Regions from separate parts of the Bacillus sp. NPDC093026 genome, predicted to be linked through region 3. Evidence: riboswitches for the same ligand, from Rfam matches in the RefSeq annotation. Region 3 holds a riboswitch; each other region holds the start of a gene.
The links. A riboswitch is a leader RNA that binds a small molecule or an ion and turns the genes downstream of it on or off. The one in region 3 is predicted to bind S-adenosylmethionine.
Positions count from the first base shown of each region.

Region 1: another riboswitch for S-adenosylmethionine. It lies ahead of ACIQCE_RS01985 (DUF2292 domain-containing protein); the one in region 3 lies ahead of ACIQCE_RS03875 (bifunctional homocysteine S-methyltransferase/methylenetetrahydrofolate reductase).
Region 2: another riboswitch for S-adenosylmethionine. It lies ahead of ACIQCE_RS08110 (methionine ABC transporter ATP-binding protein); the one in region 3 lies ahead of ACIQCE_RS03875 (bifunctional homocysteine S-methyltransferase/methylenetetrahydrofolate reductase).

Region 1 covers NZ_JBIVPN010000001.1:392,732-398,821, forward strand. The annotation lists gene sat (sulfate adenylyltransferase) at 1-847, opposite strand, end outside; gene ACIQCE_RS01975 (sulfate permease) at 904-1,968, opposite strand; gene ACIQCE_RS01980 (phosphoadenylyl-sulfate reductase) at 1,982-2,683, opposite strand; gene ACIQCE_RS01985 (DUF2292 domain-containing protein) at 2,727-2,831, opposite strand; SAM riboswitch class I at 2,949-3,054, opposite strand; gene pyrE (orotate phosphoribosyltransferase) at 3,197-3,835, opposite strand; gene pyrF (orotidine-5'-phosphate decarboxylase) at 3,816-4,547, opposite strand; gene ACIQCE_RS02000 (dihydroorotate dehydrogenase) at 4,519-5,451, opposite strand; gene ACIQCE_RS02005 (dihydroorotate dehydrogenase electron transfer subunit) at 5,445-6,090, opposite strand, start outside.
Region 2 covers NZ_JBIVPN010000002.1:629,316-635,405, reverse strand. The annotation lists gene sufC (Fe-S cluster assembly ATPase SufC) at 1-734, opposite strand, end outside; gene ACIQCE_RS08130 (YuzK family famiily protein) at 946-1,083, opposite strand; gene ACIQCE_RS08125 (carboxymuconolactone decarboxylase family protein) at 1,299-1,652, opposite strand; gene metQ (methionine ABC transporter substrate-binding lipoprotein MetQ) at 1,773-2,594, opposite strand; gene ACIQCE_RS08115 (methionine ABC transporter permease) at 2,609-3,277, opposite strand; gene ACIQCE_RS08110 (methionine ABC transporter ATP-binding protein) at 3,270-4,295, opposite strand; SAM riboswitch class I at 4,435-4,543, opposite strand; gene ACIQCE_RS08105 (SCP2 sterol-binding domain-containing protein) at 4,646-4,987, opposite strand; gene ACIQCE_RS08100 (thioredoxin family protein) at 5,108-5,410, opposite strand; gene ACIQCE_RS08095 (toprim domain-containing protein) at 5,424-5,774, opposite strand; gene ACIQCE_RS08090 (YusG family protein) at 5,904-6,090, opposite strand, start outside.
Region 3 covers NZ_JBIVPN010000001.1:753,243-759,332, forward strand. The annotation lists gene ACIQCE_RS03860 (DegV family protein) at 1-109, shown strand, start outside; gene ACIQCE_RS03865 (CvfB family protein) at 346-1,194, opposite strand; gene ACIQCE_RS03870 (YajQ family cyclic di-GMP-binding protein) at 1,433-1,924, shown strand; SAM riboswitch class I at 2,006-2,124, shown strand; gene ACIQCE_RS03875 (bifunctional homocysteine S-methyltransferase/methylenetetrahydrofolate reductase) at 2,203-4,074, shown strand; gene ACIQCE_RS03880 (hypothetical protein) at 4,028-4,192, shown strand; gene ACIQCE_RS03885 (IucA/IucC family protein) at 4,262-6,076, opposite strand; gene ACIQCE_RS03890 (lysine N(6)-hydroxylase/L-ornithine N(5)-oxygenase family protein) at 6,090-6,090, opposite strand, start outside.

The DNA of each region.
Region 1 (6,090 bases), 360 kb from region 3:
CATGATCTCTTCCAACAATAAAGTGTGTGCAGCCATAATTTTTTCGAACAAGTGCATGAAATATCGCTTCCTTTGGTCCAGCATAACGCATTGCAGCTGGAAATACACCTAAAAAGACGCGATCTTTTGGATAATAACCGTTCAATAATACTTGATAGCTTTTCATTCTCACATCTGCTGGGATATCATCGGCTTTTGTTTCACCAACCAGCGGATTTAAAAATAAACCATCTACTGTCTCAAGTGCTGTTTTTTGAATATATTCATGGGCACGATGTACTGGATTTCTCGTTTGGAAACCGACAATCGTTTTCCAACCATTTTCTTTAAAATGTCTTCTTGTCTCTTCTGGTTCATAGGTGAATTGAGGGAATGGCTTTTCGCTACGCTTGGTCAGTGTAATTTTACCACCAATATATGTGTCACCGCGCTCAAATAATTTTTTCACCCCTGGATGATTCCGATCATTTGTTTTATACACATTCACAGCTTCTTTTTCCTTATCTGGCGTGTATTGATCTTCCACCTCAAGTATCCCGTAAACTGTTCCATTGTAAGATAAACGGACGATATCTCCCTTACGAATTTCCGCTGCCTTTTCCTTTGTGACTGGAAGAGTAATAGGAAGAGACCAAACAACACCACTTGCTAGTCTCATGTCGCTCACAACGGCTTCATAATCGGCTTTTGTTAAAAAGCCTTCAATTGGACTATACCCGCCGATTGCAATCAGTTCAAGGTCTGCAAAAGAGATCGTATCCAGTTCGATTTCCTTCTCTGCTGTGCTTAAATCATATTCTTCATTTACTCGATTAATTAATACGCCACCATGTGGTGTTAAACTCATTTGTTCATCTTCCTCTCAATGTTCAAGTTATTAGATGTTAATAGTCAGATTTATCGTTAAATGCCGCCGCCTTGTTCATGGATGGAGTTGCTTTCATTTTTGACTGCCTTCATCAGACTTAATGCGCCGAGTGAAGCAAATAACACACTCATCATGATAAAGATAGAATAATAGTCTCCTTTTAAGAAAAAGCTTACCAGCAAATAAGACAAGCTGAGTGATAAGAATGGAGAAACAACCCAGACTTTCAGCATCTTTTTCACGACATGTTTATGAAAAATGTTCGGTCCACCCTTTGCCATCCCAAGACCAATAATTGATGAAGAGGTGATTTGGGTAAGTGGTACAGGCAAGCCGAAAATAGAGCTCACAATGACAAGTCCAGCACCGGTACTAGAGAGTAAGATGCCTTCACCTGTTTGATATCGTGTGATTTTCTTACCATTTGTTTCAAGTACTCTCCTACCGAGTAAAAGTGCACCAAGCGCGACAAATATCCCCCCGTAAAGTGTACCTTGCCCTACTGACAGGACCCCTGATGCCACTAGCGGACCTACAGCATTGGCAACATTGTTCATACCAGCTGAAAAAGCCTCTAGAAAGCCACTGATGATTAAAGCGATAGAAAGAATGCCGACACCTTTTTTAGATAATGTGTGTTTTGGGAACAGTCTGATGATTTTGATCACAGTAAACGTGAAAGCAAAAGCAATGAGTGGAATAATGATCCAAAATGCGACGATCACTAAAATGGATTTTACAAACAATACTTTGTATGCCACGGCAACACCAACAACAGCTCCAACCGTTACTTCACTTGTGGATAGCGGGATGGCCATCAGATTCGCAATAAATAATGATAATGCAGCGGAACCAATGATAATGCAAACAATTTCAAGTGTAATCACAGATTCTGGCATAATACCAGAACTGATGGTTTTGACAACTTCACCGCCGCCAATCACTGAACCTGCTAAAATACCTCCAGCACAAACGATGAGTGCATAAAGCGGTTTTTGAATCGCTCCTGATCCATACGCAATTCCCATAGAAGCTGCTGCTCCGCTTGCGCCAATATTTAAAGCAAAGAATAAACTAAATAAAATTGCAGCGATTTCCATTAATTATGCTCCCTTATTCATGTAATCCGCACTCCGTCTTTGCTGTTCCAGCCCATCTTCCAGAACGCAGATCATCTGCAGTGAAGGCTGGTTGTGTACATGGTGCACAGCCAATACTTGGGTATCCTCGATCATGTAGCGGATTATAAGCAAGTTCCTGCTTTGATGCATATCTCCATATATCTTTCCAAGTCCAGTGGATGAGCGGACACACTTTTACTGATTGGAATTTATCATCCTTATTTAAAAAGTTTGTACCTGCTCTTTTTGGTGACTGCTCTCTTCTTAAGCCAGAAAGCCAAGCCGGATAGCCTGATAATGCTTCTTGCAAGGGAATGACCTTCCGCATATGGCAACAGCTTTGAGGATTTGTTTCCCACAGTTTGTCACCATGCTGTTCATTCTGCTGTTCAACTGTCAGATCAGGTGTTTTCATCACAATATCTAATCCAGGGTATCTTTCCTTCACCGCATCAATTGTCTCGTAAGTCTCTTTGAAATGTAGTCCTGTATCTAAAAAGACAATTCTCGCATCTTTTTTGACTTTAGCGATTAAATCAATCAAGACAATGCCTTCTATACCGAAGCTACATGCATAAACGAGCTGATCACCATAATGACCGTACGCCCATTTCAGCACAGATAGGGCTCCTTTATACATATCGTCCTCTTGAAATGTAATGGACGGCTCTTGCCAATTTTCATAAGTTAACATTGTTTCTCCCCTTCCGGAGTATTGCTCATATTGCTATAGCGCACTACTTCAATCTGATTTTTTCATTTTTCTCTACTTGAATTATTTGACCGTCTTGAACAATCAATGTGATTGAACCGAATTTCATATCTCCAATCAATTCTTGCATGTTTTTCACTAAGTCTTCATCCTGGTTTTGTTTCACTTCCATCTCCTCTTCCTCCTCACCATTAAAAATAAAAAAACTTTCTTTCAATCCGAAAGAAAGACGAGGAAGCTCACGATTTCCTTATCTTTCAAAATAGAATCATTTTGCAGGAAGTAGCACCTTGCTCAGGATAGCAGGTTGCTGGGTTTCATCGGGCCAGTCCCTCCACCTCTCTGGATAAGAGTTTTAATTTGTATTAAATATTAACACAATTCAAACAAAAGTCAACCCGACTTTATTGATAGGATTAGTTTTTATTCACATTTGGGTCTATTTTACTATTTTAAACCCACATGAAAAAAGCCGTGCATCTGGGCACAGCATTGTTAGAGCGTCTCTTCCATCCAAGATTCAGAGGAAGGGTCTTGTCTCCAGCGTTTAAGTTTATTCATAGCAGATGGCTCGATGGCTCTTAGCTCAAGCGCCGCATCTGTCAACGCATCATAGTCTGTCAGTGTGACATATGGAATGTCTTTTTCCGCAAAAGCAGCAACTGCTTTTGGCAATCCATATGTGAAAATGGCCGCAACTCCAAGCACTTCACAGCCCTCATCTTGAAGGGCGGCGACAACTTCAAGGACGCTCCCTCCAGTTGAAATGAGATCTTCTACGACAACAACCTTTTGACCAGTCGTTACCGCTCCTTCGATCTGATTTCCTTTTCCATGTGCTTTTGGCTTATTTCTCACATAACACATAGGCAAATTTAGACGATCTGCCACCAATGCCGCATGCGGGATTCCGGCCGTTGCAGTACCGGCTATCACTTCTGCTCCCTCAAAATAAGTTTGAATGAGATCTTTAAGTCCTTCAGCGATGTCATTTCTGACGTTAGGGTACGATAATGTCAGGCGATTATCGCAGTAAATCGGTGATTTAATACCGCTTGCCCACGTGAATGGTGCATCTGGTTTTAAGGAGACGGCTTTGATTTGTAATAAATGTTTAGCAATTTTCGTTTTCATACGGCTGTCTCTCCCACTCTTTGATCATTTGATGATAGGCTGCAATTGGATTTGCTGCTTTGGTGATCGATCTCCCCACAACAATTTGTGAAACACCTTGTTCTTTTGCAAAAGCAGGTGTGGCTACACGCTTTTGGTCATCGGTTTGATCATTTGGCAAACGAATACCTGGTGTGACGGTGAGAAAGGATGGTGAGATATGCTCATGAATGGCCTTTGATTCATGTACAGAGCACACAACACCGTCTAGTCCGCTCTCGTATGCCATTTGTCCGTAATGAAGCACGGTCTCCTCAAGTGGACGATCAATGAGTATTTCTTTTTTCATGATGTCTTCTGACGTACTTGTGAGCTGAGTCACTGCAATAATGTTCGGTCTACTTTGTCCAGCTGATGTTCCGCTTTCAAGACCCTCTACCGCTGCTTGCATCATTCTTTTTCCGCCTGCAGCATGGACATTAACCAAATCCACCCCAAGTGCTGCAAGCCGGTTCATGGCTTTTTGAACCGTTGTTGGAATGTCATGTAATTTCAAGTCAAGGAAAATACGGCAATTTTTTTGTTTCAGTGTTTCAATTATGGCAGGACCTTCTTGGTAAAAAAGCTCCATGCCAACCTTCACAAATAATGGCTTCCCTTCAAATAGATCTAAAAAGGCAAGCGCCTCGCTCCCTGATGGAAAATCAAGTGCGATGATTGGCAAATGCTTCATGCTTCCAGCTCCTTCCGATACATTCCTCTACTGATGAATAACCATGAGCCGCCAGAACTTTAGGCAGATCTTCAATGATTTCTGGACAAACGAATGGATTCACGAAATTGGCTGTTCCAACAGCTACAGCACTTGCGCCTGCCAGTAGGAATTCAAGCACATCTTCTGCATGTTGAACCCCGCCCATCCCAATAATCGGGATACGAACAGCCTGACTGACTTCATATACCATTCGAATGGCGACAGGTTTTACTGCTGGACCTGATAATCCGCCTGTTTTATTTGCAAGAATGGGCTTCCCTGTTTTTAAATCAAGCCGCATGCCAATTAAAGTGTTAATCATGGTGAGTCCATCCGCACCAGCCGATTCAATTGCTTTTGCAATTTCAACAATATTGGCCACATTTGGTGACAGTTTCACGTAAACAGGAACAGCCGAGACTTCCTTCACTGCTTTTGTTAATGTCTCAGCCATCTTCGCATCAGTACCGAAAGCGATCCCGCCTGTCTTCACATTGGGACAAGATATATTCAGTTCAAGTGCATGTACATTCTTTGCTTGACTGATTTGTTCGGCTACTTCGACATAATCATCAATTTGCGCGCCGGCGACGTTCGCAATGATTGGTGTACCAAACTGTTCAAGCCAAGGCAATTCATGATCAAGCACTCCTTTTAGACCTGGATTTTGAAGTCCAATCGCATTTAACATACCTGCACCAGTCTCGGCCACTCTTGGCGTTGGATTGCCCAATCTCATTTCAAGGGTAGTGGCTTTGATCATGATTCCCCCCAGCATAGATAAATCATATAAGGAAGCAAATTCCTTTCCGAATCCGAAGCACCCTGATGCCGGAATAATCGGGTTCTTTAAGGATAAGCCGGGTAACTCAACGTTTAACATGATAATGCCACCTCCTCTGCTTTAAAGACTGGTCCATCAAGACATACTTTAACGTACGGCTTTTCGTGCTGATCGGTATGACATACACATGCAAAGCATGCACCAATACCGCAACCCATCCGTTCCTCCATTGAAATATAGACAGGTTTATGTGGATAAGCATCTTTTAGCGCTTTTAACATTGGTGTCGGTCCGCATGAAAGCAGCACATCAAAGCTCATTTCGTTCTCTTCTATCACATGTGTGACAAAGCCTTTTGCTCCATGGGTTCCATCAACAGTGGCGATAAAAGTATCTCCGAGCGCTTGGAATTTCTCCTCGTAAAATACGTCTTTTTTTGATTGAAAGCCAAGAACATGCTTGACGATAACGCCTTTTTTCGTTAAACGCTTTGACAGCTCGTAAAGCGGTGGCACACCAATTCCCCCACCTACAAGTAATGCGGTCTGTCTTGGGTGGACTACAGAAGGATTATATCCGTTACCTAGCGGCCCTAATACGTCGACTAGCTCACCTGCTTGCTTTTGGGATAGGAGCTTTGTCCCCTCTCCCTCTGCCCTGAAAATGATCGTCGCTTCTTTTTGCTCGGCATGAATATTGGCAATACTGATCGGTCTTCTCAGTAATGGCGTCATCGAT
Region 2 (6,090 bases), on a different contig from region 3:
CAGTCATAGCCTTCTGCTTCTAGACGATGTGCAAGCTCTGGTCCGCCAGATTTCACGATACGTCCTTGCATCATCACGTGAACCTTATCTGGTGTAATGTAGTTCAAAAGACGTTGATAGTGCGTGATTATTAAGCAACCGAAGTTTTCTCCGCGCATTTTATTAATCCCTTTAGAGACAACTTTTAAGGCATCGATATCAAGACCAGAATCGATTTCGTCTAGGATGGCGATCTTTGGTTCAATCATCATTAATTGAAGAATTTCATTACGTTTTTTCTCACCGCCTGAGAAACCTTCATTTAGGTAGCGCTGTGCCATATCAGGGTCCATTTCTAGAAACTCCATGTTTTCATCCATTTTGCGGATGAATTTCATCAGTGAGATCTCATCACCTTCTTCTCTGCGAGCATTGATGGCAGAACGAAGAAAGTCCGCATTTGTGACGCCGCTGATTTCAGATGGGTATTGCATTGCAAGGAAAAGACCTGCTTTTGCGCGCTCATCTACTTCCATTTCAAGTACATCTTCGCCGTCAAGCAAAATGCTACCCTTTGTGACTTCATATTTCGGGTGACCCATAATTGCAGCAGATAAAGTTGATTTACCTGTACCGTTTGGTCCCATTACTGCGTGGAATTCTCCACCTTTTATCTCGAGATTTACACCCTTTAAGATTTCTTTCCCTTCAATCTCAACGTGCAAGTCCTTAATTGTTAATGTCGAAGCAGTCATATATCGATACCTCCAAAATAATCATTATTCTCAATTTATTCTCATTCTAATTTTATAACAAATTAAAAGTGAATACAACACATTCACGACAAGCGTAAGAGGATGCCCTCAAAATTCTAACAAAAAATGCAGATGGATAAAAGAATTTATGTCGAAAAGACTGTTCTCATAAAAAGAAAAAGCGGAGAGTGATCTCCCCGCCCCTTAGCTATCAATAGCCCTGTATATTCATTTTTGCGAGCTGCCTTTTCTCGTCTCGATAGGACTGCTCTCGTTTATATTCTACTTTCATCCGTAAGTCATGGTTTCTTTCGTACTCTGCATAGCTCATGCCATGAGATTTGTGCATGGCCTTTTCCATCTCGGCGGTATAATCCAATCCCAGTATACTCTGGTCCGAACCGATAATAAACCATCTCCTTCTTTTAGTGTAGTTCTATTTTATCAAATCAATGGCACTTCACTCAAAAGGGATATGACGCTTTATGTTGGCATATTTACTCACACACTGGCAAGAGAATCACTCATCTCTCCCATATGGAAAAATACCGTGTTTTCCTTCTATTAATGCGTCTGTCCGCCAAATTCATCAATACATTGCTGAACAACAGTGATCCCTTGGCTGAGTGCCGCTCCCCCGCCGAACGCTGCTGCTACACTGACGACTTCCAATACATTCTCTTCTGTAGCTCCTTGATCAAGCGCCCCCTTTGTATGATAAATCATACAATATTCATCTTGTGCATGAATGCTAATGCCAAGGGCAATCATTTGTTTCTCTTTTTGCGTCAAAGAACCGCTTTGAAAGCATTGCTCCGTAAATTCATTGAATTTCTTGCCAAACACCGGCATTTTCTTCTGAAATTCACCCATTGCGGTTTTATAATCGGTTAGTGATTGTTGCATGGTTCCGTTCATATGCTGTTCGTTCACATTGATTCAATCCCTTCAGGTCATTTGTACGTCTTTATTATGAGCGAGATTTAAAAAAATACACAAAAAAACCTCGCTTTCATTCAAGCAAGGTTTTCGAGCATATTATTCAGATACAGGTAAGACTGCACCATCATATTTTTTTTCGATGAATTCTTTAATTTTGTTAGAGTGAAGCACTTCCATTAAAGTCTTGATTTTCTCTGATTTTTCGTCACCTTTACGAACAGCTACAATGTTTGCGTAAGGGTTGTTCTTTGTTTGCTCAAGTTCAATTGCATCTTTCTTCGGATTCAAATGATTTTGAATTGCATAGTTTACGTTGATAAAGACTGCGTCTCCTTCACTGTTTTCATAAGCTTTCGCTGTGAGTTCAGGAGCGATTTTTTTGAATTTCAAGTTCTTTGGGTTTTCTTTAATGTCTTTCAATGTTGCGTTGATTGTATCAACCTTTGAATCAAGCTTGATCACGCCAGCATTTTGAAGTAGGGCAAGCATACGACCTTGCTCAGCCACGTTGTTTGTCATGATGATCGTGCCGCCGTTTGGAATATCTTTGACTGATTTGTATTTCTTAGAGTAGATACCGAAAGGCTCAAGGTGAATAGCACCTGCACTCACTAGGTTATAATCTTTGTTTGATTTGTTTTCTTCGTTTAAGTAAGGAATATGTTGGAAAAAGTTCGCATCCACTTCTTTTTCAGCTAAAGCTTTATTGTACATTTTATAATCGCTAAGCACTTTTATTTTTAGGTCATAGCCTTTTTCTTTTAAAAGTGGTTTTGCTTCCTCAAGAATTTCAGCATGTGGTGTTTTTGATGCAGCAACCGTGATGGTTTTGCTTTCGCTTGCGTTATTAGATGAACCGCATGCAGCTAAAATGCCTGCAAATCCTAGAAATAGTGCACTTAAAATCAATTTCTTCATGAATAAATCCTCCCTTAACGTTTATCAATTTTATTGGTTATCAAATCACCGATTATCTGAATAATAAAGACGATGATTAGGATAAAAACAGTGGCAACAAGTGTGACATCTGTATTTCCAGATTGGTACCCTTCCACATAGGCGAGGTCACCAAGTCCGCCTGCCCCAATTGCACCTGCAATTGCAGTAGAACCAATTAAAGCAATTGCTGTGACAGTAATTCCTGAAATCAGGGCTGGCAATGATTCTGGCAGCAAGACTTTAAAAATAATCGTTGATGTCTTTGCGCCCATTGATCTTGCCGCTTCAATCACACCTTTGTCTACCTCACGAAGTGCAATTTCAACAAGACGTGCATAGAAAGGTGCAGATCCAATGACAAGGGCGGGCAGGGCTGCATTTGGACCTAAAATGGTATGCATTAAGAATTTTGTAAACCCTAATAAAAGAATGATTAAAATGATAAAAGGAATCGATCTAAAAATGTTGACGATTGCCCCGATAACTGCATTGATCGGTTTATTTTCCCATAAACCGCCTTTACTAGTCAGATAGAGCAATAGCCCTAGGATGATGCCGATGACAAAAGCAAATGCAAGTGAAATAAGCGTCATATACACCGTTTCACCCGTCGCATTCCAAATGACTTCAAGGTCAACATTCGGGAACCATTTCTCAAACATGTGTCATCACCTCAATTTCGACCTGTTTGCTTTGAATATAGGCGATGGCTTTTTCCACTTCAGTCTCTACTCCATTGATGTGGATAAAGAGTGTTCCAAACGCACCTTCCTGCGTTTGAGTAATTTTCCCCTGGAGGATGTTCACATCGACTTGGAATGATCGAATGATTTCAGTAATGAGCGGCTGCTCGGCAGAATCGCCGATAAAGGACAAACGAACAACCTTCCCTTCTTTCATCCGCTCTAAGATGTGCTCAATCGTTTCCTTAGCTTCCTCCGGCTCAACAAGCTGTTTCACAAATCGTTTCGTCATTTCTTCCTTCGGCTGTCTAAAGACGCGTAATACCTCGCCCTCTTCGACGATACGTCCATTTTCCATGACCGCCACACGATGACAAATTTTACGGATGACATGCATTTCGTGTGTAATTAGCACAATGGTTAAACCTAATCGTTGATTGATATCTGCCAAAAGCTCAAGAATAGAGTCTGTCGTTTGTGGATCAAGAGCAGACGTTGCTTCATCACAAAGAAGAACCTTTGGGTTATTTGCTAGTGCTCGAGCAATCCCTACGCGCTGCTTTTGTCCGCCGCTAAGTTGCGATGGATAGACATTTTCTTTTCCTTCTAAGCCGACCAATTTAATCAGTTCATCTGCACGAGCTCTCCGTTTTGAAGTCGGTACACCTGCAATTTCAAGCGGGAACATAATATTTTGTCGTACAGTTCTCGACCATAGTAGGTTAAAGTGCTGGAAAATCATGCTGATTTCCTGTCTTGCCTTGCGAAGTTTAGCGCTCGATATTTCATTAATCCGGTTGCCTGCCACTTCAATTATTCCTTCTGTTGGCAACTCTAGACCGTTTAGTAGCCTAATCAGGGAGCTTTTCCCTGCGCCGCTATACCCGATAATTCCGAATATTTCACCTTTATCAATCTCCAAGTTGACGTTTTTCACTGCGTCAACATTTCCGTTTTTTGAGTGGTACGTTTTTGATACATTCTGTAATTGGATCATAGCCTGATCACCTGCTTTCTTGCTGAATCTGTAGCGTGCCATCACATACGTTCTTCGTTCTTCCCTCATGACTCTAGGTCAGTAAAAAAGACCTAACTGCAACACAAGCAGAAAGGCCTTTTATTTCAAATACGCCTTTCTCTCATCTTTCAAAGCGTTGCGGCTTTGAGTGAATTGGCACCAATTTCAGCTATGCTGACGGTTGCCGGGTTTCATAGGGCACGTCCCTCCACCTCTCTTAATAAGAGAAAATATGTTGTTTTATGTGATGTTCATGTTTTTACTAACGTAGGATATCATGCTACCCGAGATATGTCAACGCTGTAAATCGCTAATTTCCAAGTAAACGACTAAGTGATCATTTTCCTAAAAAAACCGTTCGTTAGCCAAAGCACCGCCTCTAATCTAAGAAGTGCTCGGAATGAGCCTTTCACCTTTACTTGCCCACGACTAATTAATTGCTGTAAAGATAGATTTCCATCTAATAATTGAAGAATTTCCTTTCTCTCACCATAAAAAGTGAGATCCGATAACTCAATTGCAGGTAGTTTCTTGACTTCACCACGTTCATCCACAATCAATGTACAAGAATCTGCTTCCGCTTCAAATGTAATCTTCAAGGATGATGATGAGAGCAGCGGTTTTAGTAAAAATCGCTGTTTTGTGTTTCCATGGGCTTTGGTTTTTTCCACATGTATAACCTCCCTGTCATTTGGTTATACATAACATTTCTCTACAAACGTTGGCTTGTCCTTTATAAATAACTCGACAAATTTTCAATTGAATGGCTTGAAACATGACAAAAAACCGCTTTATTTAGCGGTTTCAATCATTTCATGAAGATATGGAACAGAATGAAAGGCATAGCCTTTTTGAACGATCTTGCCGTCTTTAAACAATAAAAAGCATGGAACACTTTCTATTTCAAATCCTTTCGCTAAACTAGGTGAATAATTTAAATTATTCTCGTAAAATGGAACATCTGGCTGCATGGTATCTACAACTATCAGCATTTTCTTCGCAAGCTGGCACGTTCCACAAAACGGTGTATATAAATACAAAAGAAATAAATCGTCCTTTATCTCCTTCAATTCGTGCTCCTCAATCTCTTTCATAGTACGCCCACCCTCACAAATATTTCGAATGAACATCAATGTTTGCAGCTAATAAGACAGATGCAATATGGGCTGTTGGTGAAGCGGCAACTTCGCGGTACATTTTGTCTACAAAAAGATGAAGTGCTTCAGGGAACTCTTTTCGGAATTGCTTCCGCAGTTTATCGCCAGCATCGTCACTGTCTGCTAATATGTAAACGTCTTTCCCTAATAGATCGTCCACTAGCTGATCCAGCTTCGATGTACTGATGGTGCCATTGGTGCAAATAATGGTAACAGGCTCACTTATGACTTCTTTTAGTTTTTGTTTGTCTGATTTACCTTCTACAATGATGACCTTTTCTACATTCTCATGTTTCATCATGATCACCCGGCCCTTTTGACGTTGATTCACTTCTTCATTAGATTACAACCTTTGGGTAAGGTTGTAAAGATGAGACACTTGTTCATCAAAAAGACTGCAGCATTCTCTCGCTGCAGTCTGATTAAACGATTAGCACCAGCCATTTTCATCATCACAGTCAACGTATTTTTCCGTCCCGTGTGTTAATGTATCAGACAAGCGATAAAACCGATTCTGATCATAGGAATAGCCAGGTTTCAACTCATATTGATTTTCACTAATCATCTTTCCAATCTCTTCATTTTGATGATAAAGCACCATGCCATTTTCTTTGAAT
Region 3 (6,090 bases):
AACAGCATTTCATCCAAAAGATATTGATATCAATATCATTGGTGCAGCCGTTGGGTCTCATTCAGGACCTGGAACGCTTGCAATCTTTTTTACAGGCAACCCATCATAAAAGCACCCTTCCCTATATACGTAGGGGAGACCCTAGTCTGTCAGCATGACGCCAATCCGCTACATATTTGATTTCGGTCGTTCTTCCTGTTGATTGCTGCATGAGGCGAGCACAATCATCCACACACTCCTTTTATCAACTTACTCTTTTTTATCGGATTTCGGTGATGTTGTTTCAATGATAAGTGGAAAAATCAGGCTGTCGAGAAAATCTCGACAGCCTGAGTGAGCAACTGCTCACTTTTTCTCATATGTCCAGCCTTCTTTTTGATCAATTAGACCATTTTTCATCAAGTGACCTAATGCTCGTTTAAAAGCGGCCTTACTCATTTGAAATCTTTCGCGAATATCATCTGGGTCACTTTTGTCCCAATAGGGCATCGCACCATTTCTGTTTCTCATATAAGTTAAGATCTGTTCTGCATCAACTGATAATGCGTCCTGTTTTCTAGGAAGGAGAGATACGTTAACGGTTCCATCCTCTTTCACTGCAATGACACGACCTGTGACAGTAGATCCTAGTCTTGGTTCTTCCTTCCGTTCTGTGCGATGGATAAACCCTCTAATTCCTGTATCTGTAAGCATAAAGGAGCCTGTCGCAATCAAGCGGTAAATCGTCCCTGTTATGTCTTTGTTCATAATGGTATTAGGTGCTTCGGTAAACAGCTTACTGATGATATCTTCTGTGGCTGGTTTTGCGAACAATCTCCCGTAGCTTGTGACTTTCAGCATACAGTACAGCCGGTCTCCTTTTTTGGGCCATGCTTCTTCAAAAGGCGGGAGGTGTTCTGTTGCCACAAGTGCATCCTTTGATAACCCGACATCAACAAATACGCCCATATCCTCTACAACATCAACGACTTCAACCCAGCCGTATGTATGTGCGTTAATAATAGGCTTTTTCATTGTAGCTGCTAGTCTCTCTTCATGATCTACATATAGATAGACATCCACTTCATCTCTATCTTCAATATCTTCTGTGATCTCACTACGATGTAAGAGGACAGAATCTTCGCCATCTGTCAAAAAGTATCCATACTCCATCTCTTTCTCTATTTGCAAGGTCAATTGCTCACCTGGTCTCATGTTCTCTTCCTTCCTATCTGCCCATAAAGAGCATTCGTTCATCATTTGATTTCACTTTATTCTACTATACTTCTTAGCACATGAACATCTCTAGTTCTGTTAGCTAAAGTGGACAATCCGTAGGTGATTTATACAGAAAGAGCTTGAGCTCATTGACCTATCAATACGCTAACGTTTCTTCTATCCCCATTTGCATGATAAGATAGACGCAATATCTAATACTTGGAGGTCATGAGTCATGGCAAAAGAAAGTTCGTTTGACATTGTATCGAAGATCGAATTACCAGAGGTGCAAAACGCCATTCAAGCAGCTTTAAAAGAAATCAAAAACCGTTATGATTACAAAGGAAGTAAAAGTGATATTTCATTAGAGAAAGAAGAGCTCGTGCTCATCTCTGACGATGACTTCAAGCTAGAGCAGCTAAAAGATGTGCTTGTGTCAAAACTCATTAAACGAAATGTACCGACAAAAAATATCGACTACGGCAAAACCGAGCATGCACTTGGCGGGACTGTACGTCAACGTGCAAAACTGATTAGCGGAATTGATAAAGACAATGCTAAAAAAATCAACACACTCATTAAGCAATCTGGTCTCAAGGTGAAATCTCAATTCCAAGATGATCAAGTGCGTGTGACAGGGGAAAATAAGGATGATTTACAGGAAGTCATTTCACTTATTCGCAAAGCTGATTTGCCGATTGATGTCCAATTTATAAATTTTCGATAAATTTTAAATTTTCCATTGATTATTTCCGATTTTTTCGATACAGTTAATGGAAGTTCAATTCATTGACAGATTCATATTGTTTTCTTATCAAGAGAGGCAGAGGGACTGGCCCTGTGAAGCCTCAGCAACCGGTGTAATAGACAAACACTTTCTATAACCAAGGTGCTAAATCCAGCAAGCTACTGCTTGGAAGATAAGGAGAAGAATTACGATACTTTCAAAAAGTCTTCTTCTTATCAGAAGGCTTTTTTTGTTACATAGAAATAAGGAGGAATACAATGGGCCTATTACAAGATTTACAAAACCGCGTGCTGATTGCTGATGGAGCAATGGGAACACTTTTATATTCTTATGGAATTGATCGCTGCTTTGAAGAATTAAATCTATCAAAGGAAGATGAAGTCAAAAGGGTACATGAGGCGTACGTACAGGCGGGAGCTGACATCATCCAAACGAACACGTATGGAGCGAATTATATTAAACTATCCCGCTACGGTTTAGAAGAAGAAACGAAACGTATCAATACAAAAGCTATGCAAATTGCCAAAGCAGCCGCAGGCTCTGCTTATGTACTCGGAACGATTGGCGGCATTCGAACGTTTAACAAAAATGCATACTCCATTGAGGAAATTAAACGAAGCTTTAGAGAGCAGTTGTATCTTCTATTAAATGAACAGCCTGACGGACTATTACTCGAAACCTATTACGACCTCGAAGAAGCAAAGGCGGTTCTACACATCGCACGCAAAGAAACGGAACTCCCTATTGTCATGAACGTATCCATGCACGAACAAGGTGTCCTGCAAGATGGAACGCCGCTCCATGACGGTTTATCTGAATTATCCTCTCTTGGAGCTGATGTCGTCGGAATTAACTGCAGACTAGGTCCCTATCATATGATTCAGGCACTCGAAGGTGTGCCACTTTTTGAAAATTCTTATTTATCTGTCTATCCAAACAGCAGTCTCCCATCTCTTGAAAAAGGTAGACTTGTCTATGATACAGATAATGATTATTTTCGAAAGAGTGCACTAGAGTTTAGAAATCAAGGTGCCCGTATTATTGGTGGCTGTTGCGGAACGACCCCTCAGCATATCCGAGCCATGGCGGAAGCTGTAAAAGATTTAGCGCCGATCACAGAAAAAGAAGTCAAAATTTTAAAAGAAGAAAGCATTTCACTCCAAGATCAACGCACAGAACCTGGGCTTGACGAGCTTGCCATTCAAAAGCGGTCAATCATCGTGGAACTGGACCCGCCAAAGAAGCTCAACTTTGAAAAATTTCTTAATGCTGCGAAAGAATTAAAGAAAGCAGGCATTGATGCTCTGACGCTAGCTGATAATTCCCTTGCCACCCCGCGCATTAGCAATGTGGCATGCGGCGCTTTGCTGAAGCAGCAACTCGATATGCGTTCACTTGTTCATATTACTTGTCGAGATCGCAATTTAATCGGATTGCAATCACATTTGATGGGACTTGATACACTTGGATTAACCGATATTTTAGCGATTACAGGCGACCCTTCAAAAATCGGTGACTTCCCAGGAGCAACGTCTGTTTATGATTTAACGTCCTTTGATCTGATCCGTCTGATTAAACAATTTAATGAAGGACTCTCCTTCTCAGGCAAACCGCTTGGTAAAAAGACCAATTTTTCCGTGGCAGGAGCGTTTAATCCAAATGTTCGTCATATCGATAAAGCCGTCAAACGCCTTGAGAAAAAAGTAGAATACGGTGCTGATTATTTCATCTCACAGCCAGTTTATTCAGAGGAACAGCTTGTGAAAATTCATGAGGAAATCCGTCACCTCGATCAACCGATTTACATCGGCATTATGCCTTTAACAAGTAGCCGAAATGCAGAATTTATTCACCATGAAATCCCAGGCATCAAGCTGTCTGACTCGATTCGTGACATCATGGCAAAAGCAGGGGATGACAAGGAAAAACAGCGAACAGAAGGGTTAGCGATTGCCCGCTCTTTAATAGACGCTGCTTGTGATCTGTTTAATGGCATTTATTTAATTACACCTTTCCTTCGATCAGATTTAACAGCAGAACTGACGACTTACATTCACCAGAAAGATAAGGGGGCAAAAGCACATGTCAACTATCACGGAACAGCTAAAGAAACGAATTCTCGTCTTTGATGGAAATGCTGTTTGGTCACCACCTAGTCTTACAAGGAAAAGTGAAAAATTATTAGCTGAACAACATCTTCTCAATGAAGGCAGAGAGAAAAATTGGTTTGCCCTGTTTTTGTGTTAATAATAGTCGAACCTCCTTTGAATGGAGGTTCTTGAAAGCTGTAGACACCATTCGTCTACAGCTCTTTCATTATTTTTCGCCTACAGATGATAGGACGTGTGCAAGCGCATTTGTTACTTTCCCATGCTCTGACGCATGTGGGCGATCGTCTCCATCTCCATAGCCATAATCAATCATTCGATTACGGTTTAAACAAAGCTTTGTTAGCTGAGGCTGGAAAAGGTCAAATAATGCAAAACGTTCTTTTAGTTGCGGGAATTGCTGCTGATAATCTAGAATTTCTTCTGCAAGCAAACGCCAAAGAGCGGTTTCTTCTAGTAGCTGATGGTTTTCTAAAACATTTGACACGTAACGCAGGTTACAAATAAACAGTCCTGTAAAGATAAATTGCACTAAACCTTCTGGGGGTTCACTTCGCAACACTTCTTTTAAATCTTCATCTAATGATGCTAATTCTGGCAGTGGCTGGTCACTAATGTTCACATCATCAACGAAATCCTTTATCGCCAAACGATGTGGTTGATAATCTTTTAGGACAAGAATCGTATTTTGCCCATGTGGGGAAAATACCGTCCCGTATTGATACATAAAATGTAGTAGCGGAGGCATCACAACATGGAAGAAAGCAGCCATCCACTCTTTTGCCGAGAGTTTCGATTTTTCAATTAGCTGTTTAATATACGGTTCACCTTCATGATCTTCATACGTCAGTGCCGCAAGTGTCACAGGGGTCTCCCCTTCATCTAAGTACGTATAAATACTTTCTCTAAAAATCACACCGAGCATTTCAAGATATTGATAAGGCGCACCAGGTAGTTTGCTGTAGTAAGGGTGATCGACATTTATACTCGCATTTTCACCTGGTAAAATCACGCGGCATACGTCAGACAAAAATGGGTCTTGATCGGCAATCCCTTTAATATGTGCCGTAATGCGAGGAGCGATGACAGTCCGCTCTGACGGCAGCCCTCGATACACAAGCGTATTTAAAATACTCATTGGTAATTTAATATGATGCTTTCCTTTATTTGAGATGTTTGTAAAGGTTCTGATCGACTGCTGTGGCACGTATTGATCAAGACCCTCGCCTAAATAAACAATGCGGCGCATGGCCAAATCTTCTGGGAAATGTTGAATAATCATATGTGTCCATTGCCATTTATGAACGGGCATCATATAATAATCAGTCGGATTCAAGCCTTCATCCTTTAATACACGCTGAAATTGACGAATGGTCACCTCATCTAATTCCTTCTTTATTATCTGCTCATAATTTTCATGTTCGACCGCATGAAATGTTGCAAGCTGACGGTGTACGGCAATCCAAGACAGCTGCACACTTTCTTGTCTTTCAGGTGCATAGGCTAAGTAATCTTCATAACTGAACCCGATACGTCCTTTGTTATATACAATCCAAGGATGTCCGGTCATCTCTCCTTCAATCCACGCATAATCTGTATCTATCAGTTCATCCGCACGAAGCGCCTTTTTCGATAACAAATGAACATCTGCTAACAATGTGTGATGAAGCTCTTTGATCAGATGACCTGTTGTTTCAGATGACATTGGAATGATTGGCTGTATATCCAGTAAAAAAATAATAGCGCTGACATCCTTTGTCCATTTTCCATCTTGATAGTACTCGATTGATTCAGCAATCGTATCATAACTATCAAATAAGCGAGGTTTTGCAAGATAACGATATTTCTTATGTTCATGAATCATTAGTTCATACTGAACGATTCCGTCCCCGCCTTCAAGCTGAACGGGATGAATCATATCCTCATACATATATTCAGACAGCATTTTTGCCACCATTTTCTGGTTTGCTTTTTTCCACGCATCTGGGTTCACTGCTTTTTTCAATTCGTCTTGCACATTCATCGCTCCATCCTCCT